3 regions of the Bradyrhizobium dasycarpum genome follow, and region 2 is predicted to be linked to each of the others. Evidence: predicted binding sites of a transcription regulator. Region 2 holds the regulator's gene; each other region holds the start of a gene.

Region 1 (7,827 bases), 3.4 Mb from region 2:
TCTCAGCGCCAGCCTGAATGCCGGCACGGCCGTGGTGAATTTCAACAATTCCAACCCGTTCTCGGTCTCGGGCGGCCCGATCGTCGGCAGCAACGGGCTCGGCGTCGCCGGCCTCGCCAAGGGCGTCGCCACCGTCAGCGCCACCATGCGCGCGATGGAAAGCGCCGGCGTGATGCGGACGCTCGCCGAACCGAGCCTGACGGCGATCTCGGGCGAATCCGCCACCTTCATCGCCGGCGGCGAATTCCCGATCCCCGCGGGCTATTCCTGCGATCCGGTCACCCACGTCTGTACCACCCAGGTCACCTACAAGAAGTTCGGTATCTCCCTGAACTTCACCCCGGTCGTGCTGAGCGAAGGCCGCATCAGCCTGCGGGTGATGACCGAGGTGTCGGAACTGTCGAATACGAACTCGATCACGTTGACGCAGGCGGTATCCTCGACCTCGAGCAACTCGATCACCATTCCCTCGATCCAGACCCGCCGCGCCGAGACCACGCTCGAGATTCCCTCGGGCGGCTCGATGGCGATGGCGGGCCTGATCCAGCAGCAGACCAAGCAGGCGATCAACGGCCTGCCGGGCGTCGACCAGGTGCCGATCATCGGCGCGCTGTTCCGCAGTCAGGACTTCGTCAACAACGAGACCGAGCTGATGGTGATCGTGACGCCCTATGTGGTGCGCGCGGTGGCGCAGAAGGAATTGTCGCGGCCCGACGACGGCTTCGCACCGGCCTCCGATGCGCAGACCGCGCTGCTCGGCCGCATGAACCGGCTCTATGGCACCACGCGGAGCGTCGATCCGATCAACGGCACGCCCGGCGATTTCGGCTTCATCATCGACTGAGGCGAACGGTTTGGGGACCGCGGCAAGCAACGGGGCAAGAGGGGACCAGGCGATGACGACAACATCTGCCGATCGACGTCGCAGCTTTGGGATCGCGCTGGCATTGACGGGGCTGTCCGTCATGCTCGGCGCCTGCAACACCAGCGGCGACATCACTCAGACGGTACCGACCGACTACCGCCAGCGCCACCCGATCGCGGTGCAGGAGGGCAGGAAGTCGATCGTGATCTTCGTCGGCAAGGCGCGCGGCGGCCTGTCGGCCCCGCAGCATTCGGATGTCGCCGGCATTGCGCGGGACTGGGTGCGCGAAGGCACCGGCTCCGTCGTCGTCGACGTCCCCGTCGACAGCTCAAATTCACGCGCGGCGGCCGCGACCTATCGGGAGATCCGCTCCGTACTCACATCCGGCGGCGTGCCGGCGCGCGCCATCGTCCAGCATCCCTATCGCCCTGAAGACCCCGGGCTGCTGCCCACCATCCGCCTCAGCTATTCGAAGATCACCGCGGTCGCGGGTCCCTGCGGTCTGTGGCCGGAAGACATCGGCCCCTCCATCCTCGATCCCGGCTACAACGAGAACCGGCCCTATTTCAATCTGGGCTGCGCCAGCCAGCGCAACCTCGCGGCAATGATCGACAACCCCGCCGACCTCGAGCAGCCGCGGTCCGAGACGCCGGCCTACACCGCGCGGCGCGACATCGCCTTCGAGCGCTATCGCAAGGGCACCGCGGTCGCGACACCCAACCCCGACGCCGACAAGGCCAAGCTCAGCGATACCGGCAAATGACACGGCTCCACGACGAAGATTCGGACGACCAAGGGCACCCCGAGGAACACATTGCGCCGGTTCCTCGCATCTCCGTGCAGGCCTTTTGCGAGACCGAGCAGACGCTCCAAGCGGTGACCGCGGCGGGGCAGGACCGCCGACTCGCCAAGGCGCACCTCACCGCCAAGGACGGCGGCCTTGCCGCGGCGATCGAAGTATATGAATCGATGCCGACGCCGAACGTGATCGTGATCGAATCCGACGGCACGCGCGACATCCTCGAGGGATTGGACGACCTCGCCGGCGTCTGCGACCCAGGCACCCGCGTGGTCGTGATCGGCAATCCCAACGACACGGCGCCCTATCGCGAGCTGGTGCGCCGCGGCGTCAACGATTATGTGATCGGACCGGTCGAGACCCTCGACGTCGTCCGCTCGATCTGCAGCCTGTTCTCGGCCTCCGAGGCCATCATCACCGGCCGCGTCATCGCGGTGGTCGGCGCCAAGGGCGGCGTCGGCGCCTCCACCGTCGCGCACAACGTGGCCTGGACCATCGCCCGCGACCTTTCGCTCGATTCCGTCGTGATCGACCTCGACCTCGCCTTCGGCACCGCGAGCCTCGACTACAACCAGGATCCGGTCCAGGGCATCGCCAACGCGGTGCTGTCGCAGGACCGGCCGGACACGGCGCTGATGGAGCGCCTGCTCGCCAAATGCACCGAGCGCCTCAGCCTGCTCGCTGCGCCTGCCTCTCTTGACCGGGTCTACGATTTCGGCGCCGAAGCCTTCGACGCCGTGTTCGACACGCTGCGCATGACCACGCCCTGTATCGTGCTCGACGTTCCCCACCAATGGTCCGGCTGGACGCGGCGCGCGCTGGTGAACGCCGACGACATCGTGATCGTTGCCGAGCCCGATCTCGCGAACTTGCGCAACACCAAGAACATGCTGACCGTGCTGAAGGCGGCACGACCGAATGACCGGCCGCCGCTGTACTGCATCAACCAGGTCGGCATGCACAAGCGCGCGGAGATCGACGTCAAGGCCTTCGCCAAGACCATGGAGAGCCAGCCGATCGCGGTGATCCCGTTCGATTCGAAGCTGTTCTCGACCGCGGCCAATAACGGCCAGATGATCGCGGAAGTCGCCAAGAATCACCGCACCACCGCGCTGTTTCAGACCATGGCGAACCGCCTCGCCGGCCGCGGCGAGGTGAAGAAGCCGAAGCGCTCGCTGCTTGAGCCGCTGCTGAAGAAGCTGAAGGGCCGGTCGGGCCGCCCATCGGCGCCGCACCGCAAGGCGTCATAGCAGCGACAGCGTTTTCGCCTCGCGAGGACGCGACGAGCAAGAACGCGGTCGGACGGCGGGTTACTTCTCGGCCCGCTGCTGCTGCTTCTTCGCCAGCATTTGCCGCAGCGCCGTGACTTTGGCCGCTGCCTGGTCCGGCGGCAAATCTGCCTTGACCAGGATTTCAGCCTCGGCCTGGCGGCCCTGCAATCCCAGCACGAGCGCGAGGTTGGCACGAATCCGCGAATCGCTCTGATTGCGCTGATGGGCGCGGCCGAGCACCTGTTCGGCGCGCGGCAGATTGTTCTGGAGCATGTAGGACAGACCGAGATTGGACAGGACCTGCGGCTCGTCGGGCACGATCTTCAGGGCGCTCGCGTAATATTGCTGCGCCTCCTCGTGGCGACCGAGCTGATCGAGCGCCGCGCCTTGCGCCGACAGGATGCGCCAGTCGGGATCCTCCGGCGAATGCGCGCGGCTGAGAACGTCGAAGGCCTGCTGGAAATTGCCGCTGTCGGCGAGCGCGCGGCCATAGCCGGCGAGCAGCGCCTTGTTGCTGGGATGGGCGAGCACGGCCTGCTCCAGCACCGCGACCGCCTGGGCGCGCTGGCCGGTCTCGCGCAGTGCCTTGCCGTATTCGATCGCCATTGCGGGATCGCCGGGCTTTGCGCGGTAACGCGCGCGCAGGGCGTCCATGTCCGGCCTGGGATCCGCCTTGGCGGTCGTTTCCGACCGGGTGCCGAGCGCGCCGGTGACATCCTCGATGCCGGCGGTCTGACAGCCGCCGAGGCCGAGCACCAGCAGCACGGGAAACAGCAATCTCGCCGGGGGAAGGCGAGGGACGAACGCTTGGACATACTCTGATCACTCGGCAACTGATCAGAGATGCTTACCGATTAACGCTAAAGTCCCGTTAAGGACGCGGGCCCCCGCCTCTCAGTCGACGAATTCAGCGCCGAATTCGCAGCCGATGCGCCAGCGCAGACGGCATTGCCGGGAATAGTCCGGCGCGAAGATGATGGTGAATTGCGGCGGCACTTCCAGAAATTCCGCAACCACTTTCACGCCACCATCCGAAATATCGGTGATCGTGCAGTCCCGCGGCAGCGAGCCCGCGCCAAAATGGATCTTGGCGAGGCGGCTGCACACCCGACGTTCGCTTCTGCGGCGATTTGCAAGCATTTGAATTGTTCACCCGTTAGACCACGGCCCATCCCGTAGCCCCAGGAGTAGCGGACATTCGTTGGAATGTGCTGAGGGCAGAAGCTCGCATTCGAGGCGTAGTGTCGGCTCGGTGTTTACGATCGGTTAGGGCTTGTCCGCCCCTGCGGGATGTTCCTGTATTGTTCTTGCGGAAAGAGCCGCGCTCTGCTACCCCTAATTGTGCGAGAGGGGCAGGCTGGTTTGAGCATGGTTCAGCGGGTTTCCACCGTCGCTTTTGAGGGGATCGAGGCCCGCGCGGTCGACGTGCAGGTCCAGGTCGCCCCTGGCCTGCCGGCCTTCGCCATCGTCGGCCTGCCGGACAAGGCAGTGTCGGAGGCGCGCGAGCGGGTGCGCTCGGCGTTGATCGCCTCGGGGCTCGCGCTGCCGGCGCGCCGGATCATCGTCAATCTGGCGCCGGCCGACCTGCCCAAGGAGGGCAGCCATTACGACCTGCCGATCGCGCTCGGGCTGATGGCGGCGATCGGGGCGATCCCGCCGGATGCGCTGACCGGCTTCACCGTTCTCGGCGAGCTTGGCCTTGACGGCTCGATCGCGCCGGTGGCCGGCGTCCTTCCCGCCGCGATCGGCGCCAATGCACGCGAGGAGGGGCTGATCTGCCCGGCGGCCTGCGGCTCCGAAGCGGCCTGGGCGAGCCCCGACATCCAGATCATCGCAGCAAGCTCGCTGATCCAGATCGCCAACCACTTCAAGGGCACGCAGGTGCTGTCGCGGCCCTCGCCGAAGGTGCACGAAGCCGCCGCCTCCACGCTCGACCTGCGCGACATCAAGGGCCAGGAGAGCGCCAAGCGGGCGCTGGAGATCGCGGCCGCCGGCGGCCATCATCTGCTCATGATCGGCGCGCCCGGCGCCGGCAAGTCGATGCTGGCCGCGCGCCTGCCCTCGATCCTGCCACCGCTGTCCCCGGGCGAGCTGCTCGAGGTCTCGATGATCGCCTCCGTTGCCGGCGAGATCGAAGGCGGCGCGCTGACGGCGCGGCGGCCGTTCCGCTCACCGCATCATTCCGCCAGCATGGCCGCGCTCACCGGCGGCGGCATCCGCGCCAAGCCCGGCGAGATCTCGCTGGCGCATCAGGGCGTGCTGTTCCTCGACGAGCTGCCTGAATTCGATCCGCGCGTGCTGGACTCGCTGCGGCAGCCGCTGGAGAACGGCGAGGTCGCGGTGTCGCGCGCCAATCATCGCGTCACCTACCCTGCCCGCTTCATGCTGGTCGCGGCGATGAATCCGTGTCGCTGCGGCAATGCGTTCGAGCCCGGCTATGCCTGCAAACGCGGCCGCATCGACCGCTGCACCGGCGATTACCAGGCGCGCATCTCGGGCCCGTTGATGGACCGCATCGATCTGCGCATCGAGGTGCCGGCCGTGACCGCGGCCGATCTGATCCTGCCGCCGCCGGCGGAGGGATCGGTCGAGGTCGCCGCGCGCGTGGCGGCGGCGCGCGACATCCAGCTCGCACGCTATGCCGATGCCGGCCTGCCCCATGTTCGGACCAATGCCGAGGCGCCCGCATCGGTGCTGGAGGAGATCGCCAAGCCGGACGCGCAAGGCGCCAAATTGCTGCGCGAGGCCGCCGAAACCATGCGGCTGTCGGCGCGCGGCTATCACCGCGTGCTGCGGGTGGCGCGCACGCTGGCCGACCTCGATCATGCCGACAAGATCGGCCGGCTGCACCTCGCCGAAGCGCTGTCCTATCGCGCACTCGCGGAGGATGTGCGGCAGATGGCTTGATGATACCGCGTGTCAACCCGGCGGTAACGAGTTTCCTTTACGCTCTGCAAACCATAGGGCCCGCTGATTTCGGCTGCGAGTTCCCCGAGGGCCCGGCGAGTAGAGTGTCATGTTGCGTTTCAAGATCCTGGCCTCGGTTGTTCCCTTGCTGGCGGCGGCGGTGTTTGCCCGGGCCGAGATCGGATCGGTCTCGCATCCCTGCATCGCCGTGGGCGAGACCTCAGTCGAGCTCACCTCGCTGTTCTGGACCGCCGGCGTGCATGTCGCCTTCACCGAAGATCCCGCGCGCGCCACAGTCCGGGTTCAGGTCACCGACGACTCTGATGCCGCGGACTTCGCACTGGTCGACGACGGCCTCGGGTCCGAGCCGGAGACCTGTCAGGCCAATCCCGCGACGCGCCTCGTCTCGATCGCCGCTCAGCCCGTCGATGGCGGCGAGGTGATCTATCTTTCCAGCGAAGGGCCGGCGAACTACCGCATCTATGTGCGCTCGAAGTCGGTGTCGCTGCGCGAGGCGGCGGCGCTGATCGTCGGCGCCCGCGGCAGCCATCGCCATCTCCAGGCCGCCTCGCTCTGAAGCATTAACACTTCGTCAACCCTGTTCGGAGGCAGAGCCGAAGCCTCAAACTGTTCGCAAGGTGGACGCGACATCGTCGCACGCGGCGGCGGGTTTCAGACAAGGGTCGGTGGCGATGGGTCGGACGTTCCGGATCAAGGTGCGCATGCGCCGTTTCAGGCGGCAGCATCCCCGCATCGCGTTCGCGATCCGCTCCTTCATGATTTTCTCGGCGACCTTCGGCGGCGCCTATGGGTTCGTGTCCGGCAGCCGGTCCGACACCTCCGGCTACGATCCGCACACCTTTGCGATCGGCGCGAGCTTCCTGTTCGCGCTCGCCTGCCTCGGGCTTGCGACGCTGAGCATGCGCCTGCGTTTCGTAGGCAAGCGGCTGCGTACGCTCGCCGCCCACAACGAGGCCCTGATCGACCGCAATTGGGAGCTGAAGGAAGCGGAAGAACGCGCGCGCAGCCTGTTCGAGCAGCAGGGCGACCTCATCGTGCTGCGCGACACCGATGGCCGCATCACTTTCGCCAACGAGGCCTATTGCGCGCTCGCAGGACAGAAGCGCGCCACGCTGGTCGGCACGCGTTTCGATTTCGACGTGCTGGAGCAGGGCGACAGCGCGCGCGAGAGCAACGGCACGCGAATCCACGACCAGAAGATCGCAACCCCGATCGGAGCGCGCTGGATCGCCTGGCGCGAGGGCTATGTCCGTCTCGATGCCGGCCAGCCCGCCGAGTTGCAGAGCGTGGGGCGCGACGTCACCGATCGCACCGAGACCGAACGCGCCTTGTCCGAGGCGCGCGACCAGGCCGACGCCGCAAACCGCGCCAAGTCGCGCTTCCTGGCGATGGCCTCGCACGAGATCCGCACGCCGCTCAACGGCATCATCGGCATGGGCGGCCTGCTGCTCGACACCCATCTGACGCCGGAACAGGCGACCTATGCCAAGGCGGTCAAGACCTCGGGCGAAGCCTTGATGGCGCTGATCGAGGAATTGCTCGACTATTCCAAGATCGAGGCCGGCAAGCTCGATCTCGAGCAGCGTCCCTTCGCGCTCTCGACCCTGATCGAGGAGATCACCGAGCTGCTGGCCCCGCGCGCGCAGGCGAAGTCACCGAGATCGCCGCCTATGTCGACGAGCGCCTGCCGCTGGAGGTGGTCGGCGATGCCGCGCGGCTGCGCCAGGTGCTGCTCAACCTCGCCGGCAACGCCATCAAGTTCACCGCTCACGGCGGCGTCGCGCTGATCGTCGAGCCCGGCATCTGGCCGAACGAGATCAGCTTCCTGGTCCGCGACACCGGCATCGGCATCGCGCCGGAGGCTCGGCAGCGGATCTTCCGCGAATTCGAGCAGGCCGACGAGCGCGTCGCCCGCACCTATGGCGGCACCGGGCTCGGCCTCGCCATCAGCGAGCGCATCGTCA
Region 2 (7,827 bases):
GCCGGACCCGAGCGGAATGATCGTCTGCACCGAGCCCTTTCCGAACGAGCGCGTGCCGATGATCGTGGCGCGCTTGTGGTCATGCAGGGCGCCGGCCACGATCTCCGAGGCCGAGGCCGAGCCGCCATTGATCAGCACCACCAGCGGCTTGCCCTTGGTGAGGTCGCCGCCATGGGCGGTGAAGCGCTGCGTCTCCTCCGGACTGCGGCCACGGGTCGAAACGACCTCGCCGCGTTGCAGGAACGCGCTCGACACCGACACCGCCTGATCGAGCAGACCGCCCGGATTGTTGCGCAGGTCCACGACGTAGCCAGTGAGCTTCTCCGGCGACACCTGCTTGGAGATCGACGCGATCGCCTTCTTCAGGCCGTCGGTTGTCTGCTCGTTGAACGAGGTGATGCGGATATAGCCGATGTCGCCGTTCTCGACCCGGAAGCGCACCGGGCGCACATGGATGATCTCGCGCGTGATCGCGACGTCGAGCGGCGCATCCGCGCCTTTGCGAATGATGGTGAGCTTGGTCTTGGTGTCGACCGGGCCCTTCATCTTGTTGACGGCCTGCTCGAGCGTCATGCCCTGCACGGCCTCGCCGTCGATCTTGCTGATGAGGTCGCCGGACATCAGGCCGGCCTTCGAGGCGGGCGTATCGTCGATCGGCGAGACCACCTTGACGAGGCCGTCCTCCATCGTGACCTCGATGCCGAGGCCGCCGAATTCGCCGGAGGTGGTCTCCTGCATCTCGGTCCAGGCCTTTGCATTCATGTAGCGCGAATGCGGATCGAGCGAGGTCACCATGCCCGTGATCGCGCCCTCGACCAGCTTGGCATTGTCGGGCTTCTCGACATAGCTCGCCTTCACGCGCTCGAACACTTCGCCGAACAGGTTGAGCTGCGAATAGGCATCATCCGCGTTCGCTGCCGCCCGCGCCGCCCATACGCCGCCTTGCGGACTGGCTACCAGAAGGGTGAGACACGCTCCGGTGAGCGCGCCCAGAGGGAACAGCAGGGATTTCCGCATGGATGGGCTTGCCTTCTTGCTTTGGCGGTTCGCTTGGAGCTTGTCTCTTGGGACCATAGGAGACGCCTTGCAATTGGCGATCCAGCTCGCTTCTCACAATACCATTCTGGTTTCTTCAAGGCCGGGATACCACGCCGACGGGTACGCCGCAGAAATCGCTTCGCCCGGACCTAAACTTTTGGCAACGTTGCAGGACTGCCTTAGCTGCAAGCGGAATCGTAGGCCGGTCCGCGCCTCGCAGCCATGCAAATCTAGGATAGTTTTGCAGGGCTGGACGGGTTAGGCGATGAGATAAGGGTTCAAATTCTCGGGAGGATAACAATGAACGAAGCACCCGGCATCCGGGCGGAACGGAACGTCGAACTCGGCGCCAGCGACGAGCCGTTCCAGAACCTGCACGAATTCATCCGGAAAGCGCGGGCCAACCTCAACCAGAACGCCTGGGACTACATCGTCGGCGCCGCCGAGACCGAGACCACGATGCGCCGCAACCGCATGGCGCTGGACGAGATCGCCTTTCGCCCCCGCGTGCTGCGCGACGTCCGCAAGGTGGATGGCTCGGTTCAGCAATTCGGCCGCAGGATGCGCCTGCCGGTGGTGCTCGCGCCCGTCGGTGCGCTTGAAATCTTCGATCCGGATGGTGCGGCGAGCGTCGCGCGCGGTGCCGGCACCTTCGGTGCGGCGCACATGCTGAGCTCGGTGTCCGAGCCCGGCCTGGAGAAGACCGCCGAGGCGGCTCCCGATGCGCTCCGGCTCTACCAGCTCTATGTCCGCGGCGACGATGCTTTCGTCGCCGATGTCGTCAGCCGGAGCGAGAAGAACGGCTACGCCGCGTTCTGCCTGACCGTGGACACCGCCCATTACAGCCGTCGCGAACGTGACATCGCCAAGCGCTATGTTCGCGAGAGCCGCCTGCGCGCCACCGGCGGCGATTTCCAGAAGGGGCTGGAGTGGCGGACCGTGAAGATGATCAAGGACAGGTACAAGATTCCGCTGATCCTGAAGGGCATCGCCACCGCCGAGGACGCCCTGATCGCCGTCGATCACGGCGTCGAATGGATCTACGTCTCCAACCATGGCGGCCGCCAGCTCGACCATGGCCGCGGTGCCATGCACGTGCTACCCGAGATCGTCGAGGCCGTGAAGGGCCGCGCCAAGATCATGGTCGACGGCGGCATCTGTCGCGGCACCGACATCGTCAAGGCGATCGCGGCAGGCGCAGATCTCGTCGGCATCGGCCGGCTGCAATGCTGGGCGTTGGCGGCCTCAGGCGAAGCCGGCATCACGCGGATGCTGGAACTGTTGGAGGACGAGGTGCTGCGCTGCCTCGGCCTGTTGGGTGCCACATCGTTTGCCGAGATCGACAAATCCTGCCTGCATCCGGCGACCGCCACCAACGCGCCGAGCGTGTTCAGCGCGTTCCCGCTGTTCGACCACGAGCCTTATCGGTACTGACTTGCGGATTCCTGCCGACGCTGAGGTGAAAAGGACGCAATGACATCGCTCTCTCCCGGCAGCGCGGATGCGCTTCTGTTCGATCTCGGGCGAGTGGTGCTCGACATCGACTTCTCCAAGGCGATCGCCTGCTGGGCGGGGCACGCCGGCTGCCAGCCCGAAAGCATCGTCGCGCGCTATGTGCGCGACGAGGCCTACCGGCTGCACGAGGTCGGCAAGATCAGCGACGCCGACTATTTCGCCTCGTTACGCGCTTCACTGGGGATCGGCATCTCGGACGCCCAGTTCCTGGAGGGCTGGAACGCGATCTTCGCCGGCGAGATGCCTGAGATCGCCGAGCTGTTGCCGCGTGCGGCAAAGCAGATGCCGCTCTACGCCTTCTCCAACACCAATCGGCCGCATGTCGACTATTTCTCGAAGGAATTTGCCGGTCTGCTCGGCCATTTCCGCGAGCTGTACCTGTCATCCAGCATCGGCCTGCGCAAACCGGACGCGGACGCTTTCGACCATGTCGTCGCGGCGATCGGCGTGCCAGCCGGGCGCATCGTGTTCTTCGACGATCTCGAGGAAAACATCGAGGGCGCGCGGGCGCGCGGCCTGACGGCAGTCCACGTGACGACGCCGCGCGACGTCGGGAACGCATTGAAGGCGCTGGGCATTTGACCCCGGCCCGTCATTAGAAGCAGCCCAACTGCAAGCCGCGTTCGGAACCAAATTTACAGAAACTGTGGAACTTGATCACTTTGTGCATTTTTATACCGAGTTCCCGGAACGGAATACCACCCTTCGGACTCATGAGTCCGTTGGGATCTTTACATCGGACTGATCGACGTGCTGGGCAAAACCTACCTTACCAAGCAAGCCTCTCTGCTGCTTGAATTCGCAAGAAACACCTCGGATTCCGAGCTTTCCGCCAAGCTGATCAGCAAGGCTGCGGACCTGAAATCGCAGGCCGATCCGCTCCCCGACAGGGACCAAGGCCCCAAACCTCCCGACGTCGCATGGGACGTCAGCCGGGACGATCCGACGGCACCTTGACCACATGAGCGGGTGGCGCTGGCCGACTCAGTGTTGGCCAGGCTCATGCCGGCCGTTTCGCCTTTAGAATCACGTGTGCGAACTTGCACTTGCTCGATCAAGGAGAGCACGCAGGATAGATCATCCTGCGTGCTGCTTTGCCTCGCGTCTGCAGTCAGCTAGAACTCTCGCCGCCCCATTGAACGATGTGCGAGCAGGAGTTTCGCCCGTGGCCCTGATGCCGGTTTCCGACGCCTTTGCTGCGGTGCTGGCAGGTGCAGAGCCGCTGCCTGAACAGATGGTTTCGCTCGACGAAGCCTATCACCGCGTGCTCGCGCATGACGTCGCGGCGCGGCGCACGCAGCCGCCGCAGGCGATGTCGGCGATGGACGGTTACGCCGTGCGCGCGGCCGATGCGGCAACGGTCGATTCCCGGCTGACGGTGATCGGCGAGATCGCAGCCGGCCGTCCTTTCACAAGAGCAGTTGGCGCCGGCGAAGCCGTGCGGATCTTCACCGGCGGCGTCATCCCCGATGGAGCGGACGCGGTCGTGATCCAGGAGGACACTGTCGCGGACGGCAACAGCGTCACCATCAAGGAAGCCGCGATCGCCGGACGGCACGTCCGCCCGGCCGGGGTCGATTTCCGCGAGGGTGACGTGCTCCTGCGCAAGGGAACCCGCCTGACGGAGCGCGATCTCGCGCTTGCCGCGGCGATGAATCACCCGCACCTCGCCGTCTGCCGCCGTCCCAAGGTTGCGATCCTCGCCACCGGCGACGAGCTGGTGAGGCCGGGCACCACGCCCGGGCACGGCCAGATCGTCTATTCCAACGGCTACGCCCTGCATGCGCTCGCCCGCAGCGAGGGCGCCGAAACCATCGACCTCGGTGTCGCCGCCGACACGCTGGAGGCCACCTCCGCCGGAATCCGCCGCGCCCGCGAGAACGGTGCTGACATCCTGGTCACGACCGGCGGCGCGTCGGTCGGCGACCATGATCTGGTCCAGCAGGCGCTGCGGGGCGAAGGCATCTCGATGGCGTTCTGGAAGATCGCGATCCGGCCCGGCAAGCCGATGATGCACGGACGGCTCGGCGCAATGCGCGTGATCGGCCTGCCCGGCAATCCCGTGTCGTCCTACGTGTGCGCGTTCCTGTTCATGGTGCCGTTGATTCGCGCCTTGTCGGGCCGTTCAGTGATTCATCATCGCCGCGAGCGCGCCGTGCTGGGCAAGGATCTCGGCGCCAACGACCAGCGCGAGGATTACCTGCGCGCGCGCCTGGAACTGCGCGACGACGGTGCGCAAGTCGCCGTTCCCGTCAGCCATCAGGATTCCTCTCTGCTTGCGAATCTTGCTGCGGCACAGGTACTTCTCGTGCGCGCACCGTTCGCGCCGAAGGCCGAGGCCGGCAGCCCCTGCGAGGTGCTGCGGCTCCCCGTCTGAGTGCACGGCCACACGCATTCCGCGAGCTCGCCGCCGTTCACGGTAAATTAAGCAGTTGCGGAACATGTATCGAACATATAGTGTCCGTTCATGATTTGTTTCGAGCATGTAGCGGCTCATCGCTGAACTCATCGTCTCGGAATCGAACGACATCAACCGGGGGACTTTGGTCGAGATGTTAACGCGCAAACAATACGAGCTTCTGAGGTTCATCAGCGAACGTTTGAAGGAAAGCGGTGTGCCGCCCTCCTTCGACGAGATGAAGGACGCGCTCGACCTGCGCTCGAAGTCGGGCATCCACCGCCTCATCACCGCGCTCGAGGAGCGCGGCTTCATCCGCCGCCTGCCCAACCGCGCACGCGCCATCGAAGTGATCAAGCTGCCGGAGCTCCAGGCTGCCGCCGGCGCCCGGCGCGGCTTCACGCCGAGCGTCATCGAGGGCAATCTCGGCAAGGTCCGCACGAGCTCCAGCCCGTCCATGGGCGAGGGCGAGCGGCCCGTTGCGGTGCCCGTGATGGGCCGTATCGCGGCCGGTACGCCAATCGAGGCGTTGCAGACCCGCAGCCACACCATCAGCGTGCCGCCCGACATGCTCGGCTCGGGCGAGCACTACGCACTCGAGGTGCGCGGCGATTCCATGGTGGAAGCCGGTATCCTCGACGGCGACATGGCGCTGATTCAGCGCAACGAGAGCGCCGATACCGGCGACATCGTGGTGGCGCTGATCGACGACGAGGAGGCCACGCTCAAGCGCTTCCGCCGCCGGGGCGCCTCGATCGCACTCGAGCCGGCCAATGCCGCTTATGAGGTGCGCATCCTGCCGCCGAACCGCGTGAAGATTCAGGGCAAGCTGATCGGGCTTTACCGCAAGTACTGACTTCCGGAACGACTCGATCCGGACGTATTGCGGCGTCTGCGTGCGCCCTTCGGTCGGCATCGCCGATCAACAATTGGAGCGGACCAATGTCCGCTCCGGCTGGATCGTCTTTCCGGTTCTGCGCAGATGATCCGGCCCCTCCTCTCCGGCGATATCCTCCCTGGGCCGGCGCGAAGCAACATCGCTTCACGGCCGTTCGAGTTGGAGAGGACAGCCGAGCGCCAGAGCGTTTGAGTGCAGCCGTCGCGGCGCATCATCATGTCCGCAACAACACGGCGGTGAATGGGCAAGTCCGCAGCGCCCGCAATATCATCGTGCAGCCGTCGCAATCGAGCGGCCGGCGCAGCGGTCCGGGCCAGTCCCAGACGCCCGCCAGAATGCGCGGGACTTGGCTTTGTTCCTACCGACTTCGGGAAAGATAATGTGATCGCCCCTCGCGAATCACAGCCGCAGATCTGCCTACAACCGAGCAGAGCGTTGCATGCTTCTACTTCGAGGCCTGTGCCTCCAAGAGAGGTGCGGGTCGCTATCTTCGCATGAGGAGCACCCGATGTGTGACTACAGCCTGCATGCCGTCGCGACGCGTCCCGCTGAGGTCGGAGAGACGATCGTCACGACAACCTTCCGCGGCACCTCGACGCGCGGCTTCGCCTCCGAAGCCGATCTCTCCGTTGCGGTCTGCCTGCTGCCGGGGACGGAGCTCGCCTTCGCCGACAACGTCCGTTACGACAACCGCTGGATCTGGACGCGCACCGTCAACTCCCGCGTCGGCAAGTTCGGCAAGATCGATCCGCACATTCCCGATCGCCATCACGACGCGATCGAATTTCCTGGACGGCAAATACGTGCTGGTGACTCAACTGGTCGAAGGCCAGCGCGCAACCGTGCTGCAACTGCCGGTGACGCAGCCGGCCGGCGAACGCGAGCACAAGCCGCAGATCATCGCCGACAGTCGGTCACCGGTCACGCGCCTGCCGATTGGCTGACGTCGTCGCCCCCGGCCGATGGTCGTGGGCCTGGAATGAAATGCCATCGCCGGCCGAGGCCGGCGAGATGGTATGGTTTGCGTCCTGCGAAATCCCGTCCGATCGACCTCCCCCGCATCGCTCCTCAATCCTCCGCCAGCAAGTCCGTCTCCGATGGCGTTGCGTCCCGGTTGCGGGGCACGGCCGTCTTCGGCGCAAGGCTGCCGTCGAAATCCCCCTCGCCGGCGCCGGCGGGCAGCCAGGGGCGGCTTGTGCCTCTCGCCCTCACCGCCCGAACCGAGAAGCCGTCACCGCTCTGCGTCAGAGCCAGCGCGCCCTGACTGGCGAGCCGCTGCCGATCGACCACCATCGCCGCGCAATCGGGCGGCGCTGGCCGCGACGTCACCACCAGCGCGGCACGGCTGCAATCGTCCGCCAGCGCGTCGATCCGCGAGGCCAGCGCGACCAGGCGTCCATCGGCGAGCGGTGTCACGCAGCCGGACTCGTCGCACGACACTCCCTCAGCCAACGCGCTGCTGCCGGCATCGCGCGGATCGGCGTCGGCCGCCAGCCACTCCTTCAGCAGGAAACCGTCCTTGCCCGCCCTGATCAGGTGCAGACGCCCGTCCCCGCCCCGCACCGCGACGCTGGCGCCGTCCCCGGCAATCAGGACATCAGGCTGCCGCGCGGATAGGCCCCAGGTGATGGAAGCCAGCAGCACCACGGCACCGCACCAGCGCAGGGGCGTGCGCAACAGGCCCATCAGGATGATGCCGAGGCTCGCGGCGATCAGCGGCGCGATGCCGAACGCCGGGATGCGGCCGACCGCGCCCGGCAGCGCCGCCACCCAGCGCGAGACCGCGACCATCCAGTCGATGCCCAGCCCCATCAACCACCAGAACACGCCATCGAACCCGAACGGCGCAGCGAGCAAGCCCAACAGCCCCGCCGGCATCACCAGCGCCGAGACCACCGGCATCGCCCCGAGATTGGCGAGCACGCCATAGGGCGTGACGCGATGGAAATGGAAGGCGGCGTAGGGCGTGGTCGCAAGC
Region 3 (7,827 bases), 1.5 Mb from region 2:
AATGGGTCTTGCGCGAAGCCTGCCGCGAGGCGGCATCCTGGCCGCGGCCGCTGCAGGTCGCGGTCAATCTGTCGCCGGTCCAGTTTCAGGCCGGCGATCTCGAACGCTCGATTCACCAGATCCTGCTGGAGACGGGGCTGACGCCGACACGGCTCGAAGTCGAGATCACCGAGGGTGTCCTGATCGGCGATTTCACCGGTGCGCTCCACCTGCTGCGGCGGCTGAAGGCGCTCGGTATCCGCATCGCGATGGACGATTTCGGCACCGGCTATTCCTCGTTGTCCTATCTCCAGTCGTTCCCGTTCGACAAGATCAAGATCGATCGCGATTTCATCTCCAATCTGGAGGCCTCGCCGCAATCGGCCGAGATCGTGCGCGCGGTCCTGAGCCTCGCGCACGCCTTGAACATCCCGGTCATTGCAGAGGGGGTGGAGACGGAAGCGCAGCGTGCCTTCCTGGCGCGCGAGGCCTGCGAGGAGATGCAGGGCTATCTGGTCGGCCGGCCCGACCTGCTCGAACGCTATCTCGACCTGGTTGGAATGACGGTGGAGCGCCGGCACTATGCCTAAAGCGCGACGTCATCGCGCTTGAGATCGCTGTTTAAGGATGATCTCCTCGGAAAATCGCCTCGCACCTTTCCGGATCATGCTAGCCGTTCGGTCCCGCGGTGCGGTTCCGGGCGTCAGCCGGCACAGTTTGGAACTTTGGCCCGGATATATATTTCCTCCCAGCGAGCCGAGGCCAAGCGCGCGGTGCACACAGCAAATCTTTTGCACAACCGCCATCGGCCTGACGCAAACTGGAGTAATAAGCTCTGCGAATGCGAGGGAGGGTCTCATGGAGAACGTACGTCGCTACCGGGCGCTGGCGTCCCTCTGTCGTCAGCAGGCAGCCTACCGGCCGCTCCAGAACTGGGAACTGCTCGGCCAGGCCGAACATTTCGAACATCTCGCCGAGGTCGCGCTCAAGGCGCATTTCGACGCGTGCAACGTGAAGTACGACGAGGCCGCCGAGCCGCCCGCGACCTGGGAGACCCCGGTCGCGGCATGACGGTGCCCCTTGGTCTCAATGCGACATCAGCGTCGGCACCGTCATGGCTTCCAGCATGGCGCGGGTGACGCCGCCGAGAACGCGCTCCTGCAAGCGCGAATGGCCGTAGCCGCCCATCACCAGGAGATCGAGGGCCTCATCGGCTGCCAGCGACAGGATGGTCGGCTGGATGTCGGAGCGCGTCGCCGCGAGGCCGACCGTGCGGGTCGACAGTCCACGTCGGCCGAGATGTCTTGCCAGGCTGCTCGCTGAAGCTTCGTCGGAGACCGCCTTGGCTTCGTTGATGGTGATGATCACGATCTCATCGGCGCGCGCCAGCAGCGGTGCGGCGTCGTGCACGGCGCGGGCCGCGACGCGGCTGCCGTCCCAGCAGATGCCGATCCGGTTCGCCCTGAACTCCCCATGGAAGGTGTAGGGCAGGAACAGCACCGGGCCACCCGCCTGAAACAGGATCTCGCCCGGCACGTCGTTGTCGAACGAGCTTTGCGCCGGATCAGGCTGAAGCACGACGCTGAGGTCGTGCAGCCGCGCCATCTCGCCGATCGCGCCGGCTGCGTCCGCCGGGATCGCGCCGAACGGGCGGCAGGCGTAGGCGATGCCGGCGTTCGCCGCTTCGATCTCGAACACCGAGAGCGCGGCCTCGGCCCGCTCCACGGCGCGCTCGCGTTCGAGCTCGAACACGGCGGCGACCGCGGCGCCGCCCTCCATCACGTAAGCCGCACTGGTCGCGACATAGCCGACGGCGACCGCGTCGAGATGGGCGTTGAACTGTGCCGCGAGTGAAATCGAGCCATCGATTGCCGGACGCATGGGACGTTCGGTTGGGATGTGGACGAGAATGTCTTTGTACATGGGGCGCCTCCGATGAAAATCCGGGGGCAGTTTTTCACTGCCGGAAGGACCCGCGTTGAGCTGCATCAAATGCGAGGGACGACCTTGCCGCGGCCATCGCTCGTTCTTTGCCAAGATTTAATCGGATGGACGGGACGCCGTAAGGTGACGATGTCCATGTTGGGCGCAAGGCGACACCTATCCAACATGGACATTCCGACATGAACGATCGCGCCAATTCCGACACCCCGACATCCCGCAAGATCTTGAGACCGCGCCGGCTCGCGCTGCTCGGCACCGTGGCCGCGCTCGGCGTGGCCGTGCTGGCGGCTTCTCCCGGCGCTTCCAAGTTCGGCCCGATCTCCGTCATCGCGCCGGCCCAGGCCGCCGAGACCGCGGCGACGCCGCCGGGCTTCGGTGACCTCGTCAGCAAGGTCAAGCCGGCCGTCATCTCGGTGCGGGTCAGGATCGACCAGGACAACGACAAGAGCGCCATGCTGCAACAGAACCGGATGGATTCCGACGGGGAGACGCCGTTCGATCAGTTCTCGCGGCAGTTCGGCTTCAGCTTCCCGGGCGAGCCGAACGGCATGCCGCGCCAGCGCCATCAGATGATCACCGGCGAAGGCTCCGGCTTCTTCATCTCCGCCGACGGCTATGCCGTGACCAACAATCACGTCGTCGACCACGCCACCTCGGTGCAGGTGACGATGGATGACGGCACCAGCTATACCGCGAAGGTCGTCGGCACCGACCCGAAGACGGATCTCGCGCTGATCAAGGTCGACGGCAACAGGGACTTTCCGTTCGTCTCATTCTCCGACCAGAAGCCGCGCATCGGCGACTGGGTGGTCGCGGTCGGCAATCCCTTCGGTCTCGGCGGCACCGTGACCGCCGGCATCGTCTCGGCCAGCGGCCGCGACATCGGCAACGGTCCCTATGACGACTTCATCCAGATCGACGCGCCCATCAACAAGGGCAATTCCGGGGGCCCGGCCTTCGACATGAACGGCAACGTGATCGGCGTGAATACCGCGATCTTCTCGCCCTCCGGCGGCTCGGTCGGAATCGGCTTCGACATTCCGGCCTCGACCGCAAAGCTCGTCGTCGCGCAGCTGAAGGACAAGGGCGCGGTGACCCGCGGCTGGCTCGGCGTGCAGGTGCAGCCGGTGACGGCCGATATCGCCGACAGCCTCGGCCTGAAGCAGGCGCGCGGCGCCATCGTCGACAGTCCGCAGGACGGCAGCCCGGCGGCGAAGGCCGGCATCGCGGCGGGCGACGTCATCACCGCCGTGAACGGCACCGCGATCAAGGACTCCCGCGATCTCGCCCGCACCATCGCCACCCTGGCCCCGGGCAGCTCGGTGAAGCTCGACGTCTTCCACAACGGCACGACCAAGACGTTGACGCTCGCCCTCGGCGAGTTGCCGAACGAGCGGCAGGCCAAGGCAAAAGGCGGGGCCGACCAGGGCAGAGAGCAGCCGAGCGCCGGGACGCCGCGCCTCGGGCTCGGCCTGGCTCCGGCCGGCGAGGTTCAGGGTGCCGGCCAGAAGGGCGTTGTCGTCACCGAGGTCGATCCGGAAGGGCCGGCGGCGCAGCGCGGCATCCAGACCGGCGACGTCATCCTCAATGTCGGCGGCAAGGCCGTGGCCAATGTCGGCGATGTCCGCTCGGAGCTGGCCGAGGCCAAATCGTCCGGCAAGCGCAGCGTGCTGTTGCAGGTCAGAAGCGCTGAGGCGACGAGGTTCGTCGCGGTGCCGCTCGCCTGAGGCGCACAGCTATCGGCAGACATCGAGAAGGCGGCCCTCGGGTCGCCTTCTCATTCGCCGTCAGGATTTGCGGACGCCAATCGATAACATTCTCGTTAACGGCAGGGATGGTGACCCGGTTCATATGAAAAAGCCGTGTTCGCCCATCACACTTCGAACTTGGTCAAGGTCCGCCGCGGCAATGACGCCGCGAACGGGTTGCAAGCGTGGAACTTCGAACCGGTCGCCGCTTTGTGGAACTGGCCGGTGGTTCGGATTTGATCGGTGCCGACATGGATCGATTGAAGCTCTCGCTGAGAGGTGCGCTGCTTGCGGCGCCGTTCGTGCTCTGGGACGGAACCGCGCTCGGTCGCGACGACGGCCGCTACGCGAACTCGCCGCTCAAGCCGTGGTTCGACAGCCTGCGCAGCCACCTCGGTCCATGCTGCTCGGACGCCGACGGTTTTGCCGTCGCTGATCCCGACTGGGAATCGCACAACGGACATTATCGCGTGCGTCTCGACGGCGAGTGGATCGACGTGCCGGACGAAGCCATTATCACCGAGCCGAACCGCGCCGGCCGCACCATGGTGTGGCCGGTGAAGACCGCGTTCGGGGTCTCGATCCGCTGCTTCATGCCGGGCAGCATGATCTGAGACGGCGCGTCAACGCTTGCTGGATTTGCGCTTCGACGATTTCTTCGACGATTTCTTGGACGATTTCTTGGCTGTCTTCCTGGTCGTCCGCTTCTTGGACGACGTCTTCTCGGCAGCCTTCTTCGGGACCTTCTTGCCCTTCTTGCGCGCCTTCGACAGCCCGATCGCGATCGCCTGCTTGCGGCTCTTCACGCGTCCGCCGCGGCCTTTGCGGCCGCTCTTGGCGGTGCCCTTCTTGTAGCGCCGCATCTCGCTTTCGACCTCGCTGCCGGAGCTGCGCGAGTAGCGGCGTTTCTTTGCCTTGCGTGCCATGCATGATTCTCCGTTGGCTCAGGAAAACCATCCGGACCCACCATGGTTCCGAAACAGCAGGCCAAGGCCGGCTGCACGCCTAGCCAGGCTAGAAGGAGTTCGCCAGCTCGATCTCCGCTTCCAGCACCTGGATGCGCCGCGCGGCCTCGGTGAAGGACAGATCGCGCGCATATTGCGCGGGCTGATAGGCCTCTTCGCTCAGCCGTTTCAGCCTCAGCCCCTGCGCCCGGGTCATCTGCTCGGCGAGAAAGATCCTGGCGTCGTATTTAGCTTGAACCTGCATCCGGCGTCTCCGTCTTCAAATCGTGGCTTGACTATATGTTCTTATTTTGTTCTAACAAGCCATGGACAACAGAATTAATGAAATTCGACGTAAAATCAGCGCCTTGAGGCTGGAGATGGCCGACGTCGAGGCGTCCGTGCGGGATCGCATCAACGGGGATCGCGATTGCGCCGAGCAGGCGCTGGCGCAGCTGGATCTGCGCCGAAAGATCAACTTGCTGATCGGCGAGTGGAAGGCGGCCGGCGGCGGCGATGTCCTGCCCGACGTCCACGACCGGGTGCGTCTGCGTCTCGTGAACACAGCCGGCAAGCCCGAGCGCGCGGCCCTCCGGCGCTGACATCGTTGAGGCGCTGCGTCTCACGCGCGTTTTAGGATTGCTTGTCCTCGACGAGGATGAACACGACGCCAGTGAGTGTCGCGCCGATCGCGAAGGTCGTCACCAATGTGAGTGCGAAGACGATCACGGTCTGGCTTCCGCCATTGGCGAGCAGGCTGGCGACCGCGGGATTGCACAGGATCAGCGCGAGACTGAAGACGAGGCCGAGGGCGGCGCCCATCAATGCATGCGTCATCAGCTTGATGAGGCCGGCGGCAGAAATCAGGTCTGGCGACTTTTTTGTGCGCATGGGAACTGCATCCCGATTTGGCATGCCAACGCGAGCGGCAATTCGCTTGTTCCAGAGGAATGAAGGAAATGTCATCGACCGCTTCATCCGACGTTCATGCTGGGCTTGCGAGGATGAGGCCCAGCAAAACGGGAACATCGATATGGGTAAGGTGGTCTTTCTCTATCGCTCGCTGGCCTATCGCAACGCGGCCGCGGACATTCTTCGCAAGGCGCGCAAGCTGCCGCGCGGGGCGGAGCGAAGCGCGGCGCGCCGCTATGCCAGGGCATTGCGCGATCTCGCCCACACGGAAGCCTGGCTCGAGGGCCGGGTTGCGCGCGACCCGCGGCTGGCACGACGGATGACCAGCGCCGCGTCCGGCTGATGCTCTTTCCGCTCCGTCTGAAACGGAGCGGACGTACTCGCTTCTCGCCTTGGCGTATCCTCTCGAGGCGAACCGGTCACCAATTTCGCTAACCGGATGCGCGCTGCAATTCGGCAGAGCCGGCGTCCTCTAACTTCCCGGATGCGGCCGCCGCCGTCTTGCGGGTCAACGGCACCTCCAGGCGGCACAACAGGCCCTCGGCGCGCCAATCGAACCGCGCTTGTCCGCCGAGCTGGGACTCGACGCTCGCCAACAGGCTCCGCGTGCCGAAGCCGCGCGATTTCGGAGTCGTGACGAGCGGACCGCCCGATTCCTCCCAGCTCAGCGTCAACAATTGATCCTCGACCTGCCAGCCGATCGTGAGCCGTCCCGACCTGGTCGAGAGGGCGCCGTACTTGGCGGAGTTGGTGAAGAGCTCGTGCAGGGCGAGCGCCAGCGTCTGGGCCGTGGTCGGCAGCAACTGGACCTCCGGACCTGCCAATATGATCTGGCCGCCGAGCGAGTAGGGCGCCAGCTCCTCGTCGATCAGCCTGGAGAGCTCGGCGCCCTGCCAGCTCGACAGTGACAGGATGGTGTGCACGCGTGCCAGCGCATTGATGCGTCCCTCGACGGCGTTGACATAGGCCTTGACCTCGTCGGCCCGGGTAAGACGCACGATCGACTGCGCCAGGGCCAGCGCGTTCTTGGCGCGATGATCGACCTCCCGCGCCAGCAGGTTCTGCCGTTCCTCGGCACGCTTGCGTTCGGTGATGTCAACGGTGACGCCGCTGACGCGGACGACGCGACCGCTATCGTCCACCGTCGCCGCCGCCGTGCCGACGCACCAGCGCACCTCTCCGTCCGGACGCATGATGCGGAACTCGGTCTCGTAGGCCCGCGTGCCCCTGTTGAACTCGGCGATCGCCTTGCGCAGCTGATCGACGTCGTCCGGATGCAGCAGCGCTTGAACGTTGGCCGGGTTGACCTCGAAGCTCTCGGGACTGACGCCGAAGATGCGATACTGCCCTTCGTCCCACATCCAGTCGCCGCTGATCCAGTCCCAATCCCAGGATCCCATCTTGCCGGCCGCGATCGCCATGCTGCGCCGTTGTTCGCTCTCGCGCAGCTTCGCCGTGGAGTTCTCCAGTTCCGCCGTGCGGGCGCGGACGCGATCTTCGAGCTCCCGGTTCAGCCGCTCGAGCTCGCGGGTCTTGCGGTAGAGCTCGGCAAACACCTTGATCTTGGCGCGCAGCACTTCCGGCACGACCGGAACCGGCACATAGTCGACCGCGCCCATCTCGTAGCCGCGCAGCCGGTCGATGTCGCTGACCTGGATGGCCGAGATGAAGATCATCGCGGTCTTCTGAAAGCGTGGATGCTCGCGGATCATCGCGGCGAGCTCGAAGCCGTCGAGCTCGGGCATGCAGACGTCGACAAGGATCACCGCGATCTCGGTCTTGAGCAGGACCTCCAGCGCCTCGCGGCCCGAGGAGGCAATCACGAGGTTCTCGCCGAGATCCTTCAAGATCACCTCATAGGCGAGCAGCTTGGCGGGCTGGTCGTCGACGAGGAGGATGTTGACCTTTTCGTGGTCCATACGTGGATCCAACTCAGCGGTGCAGCCACATGCGGATCGCAAGCAGCAATTGATCGGTGTTGACGGGTTTGGCGAGATAGTCGGACGCGCCGGCCTCCAGGCACTTCTCGCGGTCACCCTTCATCGCCTTGGCGGTCAGCGCGATGATCGGAAGGCGGGCGAAAGCCGGATTTTCGCGAATGACGCCGATGGTCTGATAGCCATCCATCTGCGGCATCATGATGTCCATCAGCACGATGGCGATTTCCGGATTGGATTCGACCAGCGTCACCGCCTCGCTGCCGGTCGTGGCCGTCAGCACCTTCATGCCGCGCCGTTCCAGCACGCTCGACAGCGCGAAGATGTTGCGGGCGTCGTCGTCGACGAGCAGGGCGGTCTTGC

What was found. The regulator LexA, encoded in region 2, represses DNA repair genes until DNA is damaged. The targets are predictions, from matches to a motif close to TGTTCNNNNTGTGTTCNG.
Region 1: ACETMP_RS23835 (YifB family Mg chelatase-like AAA ATPase) is a predicted target of LexA. The motif match lies at 4,227-4,244, and genes of this name have one in related genera.
Region 3: ACETMP_RS14740 (DUF3072 domain-containing protein) is a predicted target of LexA. The motif match lies at 4,917-4,934, and genes of this name have one in related genera.

Annotation. Positions count from the first base shown of each region.
Region 1 is NZ_CP169574.1:4,975,905-4,983,731, reverse strand. Features, by position in the region: gene ACETMP_RS23860 (type II and III secretion system protein family protein) at 1-844, shown strand, start outside; gene ACETMP_RS23855 (CpaD family pilus assembly protein) at 897-1,628, shown strand; gene ACETMP_RS23850 (CpaE family protein) at 1,625-2,914, shown strand; partial or broken gene ACETMP_RS23845 (tetratricopeptide repeat protein) at 2,975-3,750, opposite strand; gene ACETMP_RS23840 (PilZ domain-containing protein) at 3,830-4,075, opposite strand; gene ACETMP_RS23835 (YifB family Mg chelatase-like AAA ATPase) at 4,304-5,842, shown strand; gene ACETMP_RS23830 (hypothetical protein) at 5,952-6,419, shown strand; partial or broken gene ACETMP_RS23825 (ATP-binding protein) at 6,535-7,827, shown strand, end outside.
Region 2 is NZ_CP169574.1:1,535,547-1,543,373, forward strand. Features, by position in the region: gene ACETMP_RS07795 (S41 family peptidase) at 1-1,017, opposite strand, end outside; gene ACETMP_RS07800 (alpha-hydroxy acid oxidase) at 1,339-2,472, shown strand; gene ACETMP_RS07805 (HAD family hydrolase) at 2,512-3,135, shown strand; gene ACETMP_RS07810 (hypothetical protein) at 3,304-3,510, shown strand; gene glp (gephyrin-like molybdotransferase Glp) at 3,719-4,930, shown strand; gene lexA (transcriptional repressor LexA) at 5,106-5,807, shown strand; partial or broken gene ACETMP_RS07825 (hypothetical protein) at 6,358-6,793, shown strand; gene ACETMP_RS07830 (ComEC/Rec2 family competence protein) at 6,918-7,827, opposite strand, start outside.
Region 3 is NZ_CP169574.1:3,033,396-3,041,222, reverse strand. Features, by position in the region: gene ACETMP_RS14770 (putative bifunctional diguanylate cyclase/phosphodiesterase) at 1-569, shown strand, start outside; gene ACETMP_RS14765 (hypothetical protein) at 838-1,050, shown strand; gene ACETMP_RS14760 (universal stress protein) at 1,066-1,902, opposite strand; gene ACETMP_RS14755 (Do family serine endopeptidase) at 2,103-3,650, shown strand; gene ACETMP_RS14750 (hypothetical protein) at 3,923-4,285, shown strand; gene ACETMP_RS14745 (DUF6496 domain-containing protein) at 4,295-4,597, opposite strand; gene ACETMP_RS14740 (DUF3072 domain-containing protein) at 4,686-4,880, opposite strand; gene ACETMP_RS14735 (hypothetical protein) at 4,996-5,217, shown strand; gene ACETMP_RS14730 (hypothetical protein) at 5,249-5,506, opposite strand; gene ACETMP_RS14725 (hypothetical protein) at 5,649-5,870, shown strand; gene ACETMP_RS14720 (HWE histidine kinase domain-containing protein) at 5,959-7,446, opposite strand; gene ACETMP_RS14715 (HAMP domain-containing protein) at 7,460-7,827, opposite strand, start outside.